2 regions of the Pseudaquabacterium rugosum genome follow, and region 1 is predicted to be linked to the other one. Evidence: riboswitches for the same ligand, from Rfam matches in the RefSeq annotation. Region 1 holds a riboswitch; the other holds the start of a gene.
The links. A riboswitch is a leader RNA that binds a small molecule or an ion and turns the genes downstream of it on or off. The one in region 1 is predicted to bind cobalamin.
Positions count from the first base shown of each region.

Region 1 (4,454 bases):
AGCCAGGTGCCGGCCGGCCAGACCGAGCCCAAGGCCAATCCCTGGGCCAGCTTCGATGCCGGTGCGGCCTGGATGAGCCTGGCGCTGCAGGCCCGCGCCAGCGGCTGGGACACGCACGCGATGGGCGGCTTCGAGCGCACGGTGCTCGATGCCGCACTGCAGGTGCCGGCGCACATGGCCATCGAGGCCGTGGTGGCGATCGGCCGCCGTGGTGATCCGGCCGTGCTGCCGGAGGCGCTGCGGGCGCGCGAACAGCCCAATGCCCGTCTGCCGCTCGCCGCGCTGGCCGCCGAGGGCCGCTGCGACTTCGGCGCCTGAGCGCGTCGCTCAGCGGGCCGGCTGGCCCAGCAGCGCGCACACCGCCTGCCACTGCGCGGGCGTCACCGGCGTGATCGACAGCCGGTTGCCGCGCTGCAGGATCTGCAGGCTGGCCAGCTCCGGCCGCTGACGCATCTCGGTCAGCGGCAGCAGGCGGGTGCGTGCGCGCAGGCGCACGTCGACCAGCATCCAGCGCGGTGCCGCGGGCGTGGCCTTGGGGTCGTGCCAGCGGCTGGCCGGATCGAACTGCGTCGGATCCGGATGGGGCGCGCTGGCCACCTCGGCCAGACCGGCGATGCCGGGCTGCGCGCAGGACGAGTGGTAGAACAGCACGCCATCGCCGATGCGCATCGCGTCGCGCATGAAGTTGCGGGCCTGGTAGTTGCGCACGCCGACCCAGGGCACGCACTGGCCGGGGGCGGCCGCCAGGTCATCGATCGAGCAGTCGTCGGGCTCGCTCTTCATCAGCCACAGACCGTGGCCATGGGCCTCGACCCGAGGGGCCGGGTGGGCGGTGGAAGTGACGTCGGACATGAGGGGTGGCCGACGCGCACCGTGGGCGTCAGGCCGGAGCCGCGACGGCGGGCGCCGCGGCAGGAGGAAGGGGGGTGTCCGTCACGGCCCCGGAGGCCGCATCCTGAACCCTAGTTGGTCGGATTCAGGTGGGCGAGGTCAGCGGTGCTTCGGGTTCATCTGACGCGAGACGATCACACCAGCTCCGCAATGTTCCAAGCCCTGGCTCAATGAGCATCGGTTCAAGGAATCAAGCCCACAGGACCGCGACGGACGAATCCAGTATAGCCACGCGCAGCGGCTCTGTGGAGCGACCGCACGTGTGCGGGGGGCTTGATCGGGACGGCGGTGGAGCCGGCCCCCCGCGGCGGGCTCAGATCGCGGCGAGCGCGGCGTCCAGCCGGTCGATCAGCGCGCCGATGCGGCGTTCGGTGGCGGCATCGATGGCGCTGCGGCCGGCATCGGCATCGGTGTCGGTCGCGGGCTGTGCGGCCGGCGCCGCGACGGCCACCGGTGCGGCGACCGGACGGGCGGCCACGTTCAGCCGGGCCTGCAGTTCGATCTGCTGCCAGGCCAGGTTCAGGGCCGTCAGCACGGCGATGCGCTCGCGGGCCTTGACGCGGCCGGCGTCGCGGATCGCGCACATCTCGCGGTCGACCAGACCGGCGGCGTCGCGCAGCTGGGCTTCCTGGCCGGGGGGGCAGGCCAGTGCGTAGCTCTGGCCGAGGATGGTCGCTTCGAGCGAGGTCGGGGCGGGCGCGCTGCTCATCGGGGCTCCGGGCGGTCGGCGGGCGACAGGATGGCCGGGCTGACGACCGGGCGTGTGCTGCCGTCGCCCGGCGCGGCCAGCAGCTGCACCAGCATGTCGATGCGCGCGCGGGCGGCGGCCAGGCGCGACTGCAGGCTGTCGCGGTCGCGCTGGAGGTGGTCGAGCTGCTGCTGCAGCGCGTCGCGCTGCTGCACCAGGCTGTCGCGCTCGGCGCGCAGCAGGTCGTGGCGCTGCACGAGACGCTCGATGCGCTCGGCCAGTTCGTCGAGTCGGTTCATGGGGGAGGAGTCTGGGGGGCCGGGCGGTCGGCGACCCGGCACGGCGGTCGCCCGGGAGGCCTGGGGGCCGGGCCCGGCCGCCCTGGGGCTGAGCGGATGCCCGCGATTGTAGGCGCCCGGGTGTCAGATTGGCGTCGGGGCGGGGCTGTTAGGATGACGGCTTCTGCTGGTGCTCCGGTGCGTGTTCCGCGCGCCGGGTTAAACGGGAAGCAGGAAGGTCAGGCCCCACGGGCCACGGCCCAACCTGCGCTGCCCCCGCAACGGTAAGCGGACGGTGCAGGCTCCATCCGGAGCCCGCGCCCGCTCTCGTGTTCCATGCCACTGGTGGCCGCCTTCTGGGGCGGCGACCGGGAAGGCCGCGAGGGTCGTCTCCGCCAGCCCGGATACCGGCCAGCAAGGTCAGATCGGTCCGGTTCCGGCAGTGCGTCGGGGCGGGTTCCGGCTGCGTCGCAGGTGCCCGCGGGGAAGCGGTCGGCCTGTCCAGATCTTCCGTGTCGTTCCCATGATTCCTGACTTCCATGCCGTTGGCGTGCGGCTCCGCCTTGCCGATCGCACCGTGCTGGCCCTGAGCGTCGCGCTGGCCTTCGCCGCGATGCCGGCCCGCGCCCAGGCCCCCGCCGAGCGGGTCGTCGTGACGGCCACCCGTTCGGCCGAGGAGCTCTCCAGCCTGCCTTTCGGGGTCAGCGTGATCACGGCGGGCGAGCTGGCGCGTTCGGGCGCGACCACGGTCAATGAGGCGCTGATGCGCCTGCTGGGCATCACCGGGCGGATGGATCTGGCCGGCGGCGGGGAATACCAGCTCGATCTGCGCGGCTACGGGGTCACCGCGGGCCAGAACCAGGTCGTCATGATCGACGGCATGCGGGTCAACGAGGCGGATCTGGGCACGACCCGTCTGGCCGGTGTCGCGATCGATGCGATCGAGCGCATCGAGGTGCTGCGCGGCAGCGGTGCGGTGCTCTATGGCGAGGGCGCGACGGGCGGTGTGATCCACATCGTCACCCGTGCGGGCCGCGGTCACCGTCAGGCCGACGGGGGCGAGGTGCTGGTCGGCTTCGGCTCGGATCACCTGCGACAGCTGCGCGGCAACGTGCACGCGAATCTGGGCGAGCTCACGCTGGAGGCGTCCGGCAGCCGCAAGCTCAGCGACGGCCACCGCGACAACTTCGCCTCCGGTGTCAGCACCGGTGCCGTGGCCGCGCAATGGCAGCGTGGTGCGCATCGGGTGGCGCTGCGCCACGCGCAGGACGAGGTGCGCTCGGGCTGGCCGGGCGCCTTGACGGCCGACCAGTACGCGGCCGATCCGGCCCAGGCGTCGTCGCCGTCCGACTGGGGTCGCAGCCTGGGGCGGCGCACGACCCTGCAGGCCCAGACCCGCGTCGCGGGCTGGACCCTGTCCGCGGACGGGGGCCTGCGGGCGGCCGAGCAACGCAGTGCGAGCCATGGCTATGACCACGATGTCGATGCCCGTGAGGTCGGCCTGCGCGCGCAGCACGAGTCCGTGATCGCGCCCGGCCTGCGCCATGCCGTCACCTTCGGCAACGAACACCAGTGGTGGAAGCGCGACATCCGGTCCTACCCCGGCATCGCACGCCAGAGCAGCCATGCCTGGTTCCTGCGCGATGTGCTGAAGCTGCCGCAGGGCACCGAGTTCAGCGCCGGCGCGCGCTGGAACCGCAGTGTGAAGTCCCTGGTGGACGACTACAGCAGCCTGCGCCAGGACGACCGCAGCGATGTCTGGGAGCTGGGCGTCATGCATCCGCTGGGTGCGAACCTGCGCGCCTTCGGTCGCATGGGCACCAGCTGGCGGCTGGCCAATGCGGACGAGTTCAGCTTCACCCAGCCCGGCGTGCTGTTGCGGCCCCAGCGCTCGCGCGACGTCGAGCTCGGCCTGCGCTGGGCGCAGGGGGGCGATCGTGCGGAAGTGCGGGTCTTCCGCAGCCGGCTGCGCGACGAGATCGGCTACGACCCGACGGTGGCCAACAGCAATGCCTGGAACGGCTCCGGTGCCAACGTGAACTTCGACCCGACGCGTCGCCGCGGCGTGGAGTTCGAGGGCACCCGCGCGGTCTCCCGTACGCTGGATCTGCGGGCCACGCTGGCCTGGCGCGAGGCGACCTTCACCCGCGGCGCGCACGCGGGCAAGGACGTGCCGCTGGTGCCGAGCCGCTCGGCCTCCGTCGGGACGTTCTGGAAGCTCGGCCCCCTGGGTGTGCCGGGCGGACAGCAGACGCTGGGTGCGTCGGTGCGGCATCAAGGCGGCACGACGCATCCGGACATCGCCAATGCCTGCCGGGTGCCGGGCCACACGGTGCTCGATGCCCGCTGGGCCTGGGCCGTGTCGAACGTGGAGTGGGCCGTCGACGTGAGCAACCTCACCGACCGCAGGTACTACACCCAGGCCTACGGCTGCGAGGTGTCCACCGGTCGCACGACGTCGATCTATCCGGAGTCGGGCCGTGCGGTCGGCGGCTCTGCCCGCATCGCCTTCTGACCATGAGCGCGGGCGCCGCCGTCGTCCTCGTCGCCGCCCCGGCCTCCGGCCAGGGCAAGACCAGCGTGGCCTGCGCGCTGGC
Region 1 is NZ_JBBUTF010000017.1:76,250-80,703, forward strand. It holds gene AACH11_RS18000 (nitroreductase family protein) at 1-318, shown strand, start outside; gene AACH11_RS18005 (EVE domain-containing protein) at 328-783, opposite strand; gene AACH11_RS18010 (cell division protein ZapA) at 1,205-1,600, opposite strand; gene AACH11_RS18015 (DUF904 domain-containing protein) at 1,597-1,878, opposite strand; cobalamin riboswitch at 2,029-2,287, shown strand; gene AACH11_RS18020 (TonB-dependent receptor) at 2,381-4,372, shown strand; gene AACH11_RS18025 (cobyrinic acid a,c-diamide synthase CobB) at 4,375-4,454, shown strand, end outside.

Region 2 (4,454 bases), on a different contig from region 1:
TCAGCGAGTCGACCGCGATGGCCAGCGGGCGCAGGCCGTGCGCGGCCAGCGTGGCCATCATCTGGTCGAAGGCGGCCGTGTTGCCAGCCTGCAGATGGGCACGGTAGAACAGCAGCAGGGCCACCGGGGCGTCGGGCGGCAGCGCCGGCCAGGCGGATGCGTCCATCGCTTGATGGGCGACGGCGGACGGCAGCGGCAGCGGATCGGCCGGGCGCGGGCCGCGGCCGAAGGCGGCATGCTCGATCAGCGCGAAGAACTGCGCGGCCTGCTGGGGCCCGCCGTCGCGCAGGCAGTGCCACAGATAACGGCAATCCTCGGCCGATGCGGTGCTGCGCCGCAGCAGCTGTGGCTCCTCGACGAAGTCGCCGGCGAACATCGCCAGCCACAGGCCGCGGCGGCGCGCCAGCGATTGCACGCATTCCAGCAGGTAGGCCCATTGCTCCAGGCTGCCCAGGTGGTCGATCACCACGGCGCGGGCATGCTGCAGCACGTCGTCGACATGGAAGTCGACCGAGGCCGGCTGGCGCAGCGCGCGCAGGCTGGCCAGGCGCACGCTGGGCGCATCGGCCGGGCGGGCGGCCGCGGCGGCGGCCAGCAGGGCCAGCCGCGTGTCGGCCGCGCTCAGCACCACGATGTCGCCCGGCGTCTGGTCCAGGCGCACCACGCCCTGGCCCTCGTCGTCGAGCAGGCCGGCGCTGCGGGTGGTCAGCAGGTGCATCGGCGGGCGCGGGGCGCGGGGGCCGGGCGGGCCGGCCTCAGGCCGCGGCCTGGGCCAGCAGCTGCTGCAGCGCGTGGTTCAGCGCGGCCGCGTCCAGATCGGCGCCGATGGCCACCAGCTGCGTGGCCGGCGTCTCGTCGGCCCGCCAGCGGCGGTCGAACTGGCTGTCGAAGCGCGGGCCCGCCCCCTGCACCACCAGACGCATCGCCGCGCCGGGCAGCGCGACGAAGCCCTTGACGCGGTAGATGTCGTGCGTGGCCACCAGCTGCTGCAGCGCGCGCAGCAGCACCTCGCGGTCGCTGACCTCGGGCGTCAGCACGACCGAGTCGAACTCGTCATGGTCGTGGTCGTCCTCGTCGTCGTGGTGGGTGCGGCGCTGGTCGATCAGGTCCTCGACGCCGCGGCCCAGGCCCAGCAGCAGCTCGGGCGCCAGGCGGCCGTGGCTGGCCTGCAGCAGCTTGACGCCGGCCGGGGCCTCGGCGCGCACGGCCGCGGCCACGGCCTGCAGCGCGTCCGCGTCCAGGGCGTCGGTCTTGTTCAGCACGATCAGGTCGGCGGTGGCCAGCTGGTCCTCGTAGAGCTCGGCCAGCGGCGACTCATGATCGAGGTTGTCATCGGCCCGGCGCTGGGCGTCGACGGCCGCCGGATCGTCGGCGAAGCGGCCCTCGGCCACGGCCGGCGCATCGACCACCGTGATCACCGCGTCGACGGTGAAGGCGGTGCGCAGCGTCGGCCACTGGAAGGCCTGCACCAGCGGCTTGGGCAGGGCCAGGCCCGAGGTCTCGATCACCAGGTGATCGATCTGCTCGCGGCGCTCGGCCAGCAGCGCCATCACCGGCGCGAACTCCTCCTGCACCGTGCAGCACAGGCAGCCGTTGGCCAGCTCGTAGAGCCGGCCGTCGGGCGTGCCCTGCTCGTCACAGCCGATGCCGCAGCCGCGCAGCAGCTCGCCATCGATGCCGAGCGCGCCGAACTCGTTGACGATGACGGCGATGCGCCGGCCGCCCGCATGGGTCAGCAGGTGGCGCAGCAGCGTGGTCTTGCCGGCACCGAGAAAGCCGGTGACGATGGTGGCGGGGATCTTCTGCAGCGGCATGGTGGCCTCAGGCGGCGTGGTAGAGACGCGGCTCGACCAGCGACGAGCCGCGCAGGCGGCGTGCGCTCTTGGCCAGCGCCAGCAGGCCCAGATCGGCCAGCGGCTCCAGCAGCACCACGCTCATGTAGGCGCTGCCGAAGCTGGCGATCTGCACCAGGTTGTCGGCCGACACGCCGCGGCCGACCAGGGCCCAGAAGGCCACCCAGGCCACGATGCCGCCCTGGTAGGCCAGCGACAGGCGCAGGGTCTGGGCATAGCCCAGATCGACATAGGCCGTCTGGCGCGGGATCAGGCGTTCGGCCAGCGCGTGCGTCAGCGCCAGCGGTGCCAGCAGCGTGGTCACGTTCATGCCGTACTGCGGCAGATCGGCCGGCGCGAAGAACAGGCCCTGCACCAGCAGCCCGCCGGCCAGGCCGAGCGCGGCCGGTGCCACGCCCAGCACCAGCAGCAGCGAGCTGCCCAGGATCAGGTGCACCTCGGAGACGCCCACCGGATGGTGCGGCAGCACCTCGAAGAAGCAGAACACGGCGGCGGCGGCCACCAGGGTGCGCAGCAGCAGCGACAGGCTGCCCTGGCGTTGCGCATCCTGGCGCGCGCGCCACAGCGCCCAGGCCAGGCTGGCGCTGGCCGTGACGAGACCGATGGCGGCTTTGCCGCCGACGACGAGACCGGGTTCGATGTGCATCGGGCATCCTTGCGCCGCTCATGGGCGCTGACTGGACATGGGGACCGATGGCCCGCTGCTGCCGCAGGGACGGGAGCGCATGGCGGTGGCGTCGTCGGGAATCCTCCGCGGGGGACCGGCACCCGGTGCCGACGGAGCGTCGACACGGGAGGGCAGGGCCGCGGGCGGTGCGCTGGCGCGCGGACAGCGGGGATCAGGACACGGAGACGACGGACACGGACATGCACATCCCGTCACCCACCGCAACGGCTTGCCGCTTGCGCTCACAGGCCGGTCTCCGGGCTCGGCGAGGGGCGCCGGGCCCTGCTGGACCTGCGCCGACATCGCATCCGCCTTCCCGGGCCGGGGCCCAGTGGCTGCAGCGGACGGCGCAGGGGCCGTCGCGCCGATGCGCGTCGTTTCACTCGCTTACCGTTGCGGGGGCAGCGCCGGATTCACACCGGCTTCCCGTTTCACCCCGTCGGGCCCCGCATCGTTGCGCGGTCCGTCCAGGGCACCTGAAGCGGTCGCGAGTGTAGCCCAAGGGTGTGACGGGATGCCGCAGCCGCCGCGCGGCGTCGCTCCGCCGATGGATGACGCGCACGCGCGGGCCTGTCTACAGTGCGCCTGTTCCGGACATCCACAGGCTGGCCGGATGCCCCGGTACCCAACCTGACAGGAGTACGGCATGGCAGGCAATGCGGATCAGGTCTTCCTGCGCGCGTTCCGCTGGTTCGACGCGGCGCTGACGCATCTCCAGGCGCAGTTGCCCGCCGCACCGGCCCTGCCGGGCGTGCCGTCGATGGAGGCGCTGGCGCTGGCGCTGAGGGCCCGTCTCGGACTCGGGCTGGAGCTGACCGAGGCCACCGTCGATCCGGCCGCGCTGCGGGCGTCCAACCCGGTCGCGCAGTCGCTGGCCATGGCCACGCTGATCACCGGCGAGACGCTGGCCGCCCTGCGCACGCTGGGCGAGGTGCTGGGCCATCTGCAGGCCGGCCAGGCCGAGCTCGGCGATCTGGTCAAGGTCGTGCGGCAGATCGACCGCCTGCTGCATGCCGACAGCGGCCAGCCCCCTTCGGCCTACGCGCTGGCCAAGCTGCTGCTGATCCTGTCCGGCGATGCCGATGCCCCGTCGACCGCCCGGCCGGCCGCCCGGCTGGTGCGCATCGTCTGCGGCCAGGCGCCCGATGCGGCGCTGGCCGATGCCACCGTGGTCGAGCGCCAGGCGCTGCTCGGGCTGGCGCTGATCATCGTCGGCACGGTGATCGACCGCGGCCATGGCCGTGCGACGGCCGGCGCCGGCCTGCCGGCCGCACCCGGGGCGGCGCTGCGGCGGGCCGCGGCCCGGGGGCCACGGGCCAGCCGCGCGCCGATCCCGCTGCCCGCCAGCCAGCTGTCGCGCGAGTTCACGCTGGCGCGCGCCGACGACGGCAGCCGCAGCCTGACGCTGCAGCTGGGCTACGACGGCGCGGCCGTCCCGCCCCGGGTCCATGCCCGGCTGCGCGGCGATCTGCGCGATGAACGCGCGCTGGGCGACGGCGAGTTCCGCATCGGCCTGGGCGCCCGCAGCGAGGTGACGGTCACGCTGGCACTGCCGGCGCTCGATCCGCTGCCGGCCAGCCTGCCGCAGCCCGTGTTCGACGGCGCGCTCCAGCTCGGCCTGCGCTTCGGCCGCCGCAGCACGGCGCAGCCGCTGGTGCTGGGCCCGGCCGACGGCACCCGCTTCGAGATCGGCGAGCTCAGCGGCGCCATCGTGCTCGACGACCTGCAGCCGGCCCTCGACTTCGACCTGCGCGACAGCCGCCTGGTGCTGCGCCTCGGCGACGACCCGCTGCTGGGCGCCGTGCTGGGCGACGAGATCACCGTCGGCCTGAGCTTCGGCCTGCGGGCCGACACCGCCGGCGGCCTGCGCATCAAGGACGGCACCGGCCTGCGTGCCACCGTGCCGCTGGAGCCGATCCCCGGCTCGCCGCTGC
Region 2 is NZ_JBBUTF010000018.1:67,297-71,750, reverse strand. It holds gene cobN (cobaltochelatase subunit CobN) at 1-718, opposite strand, end outside; gene cobW (cobalamin biosynthesis protein CobW) at 756-1,814, opposite strand; gene AACH11_RS18690 (energy-coupling factor ABC transporter permease) at 1,822-2,499, opposite strand; cobalamin riboswitch at 2,751-3,015, opposite strand; gene AACH11_RS18685 (DUF6603 domain-containing protein) at 3,167-4,454, shown strand, end outside.
Region 2: it holds a riboswitch for cobalamin, as region 1 does, so the genes downstream of both, AACH11_RS18690 (energy-coupling factor ABC transporter permease) here and AACH11_RS18020 (TonB-dependent receptor) in region 1, are expected to answer to the same signal.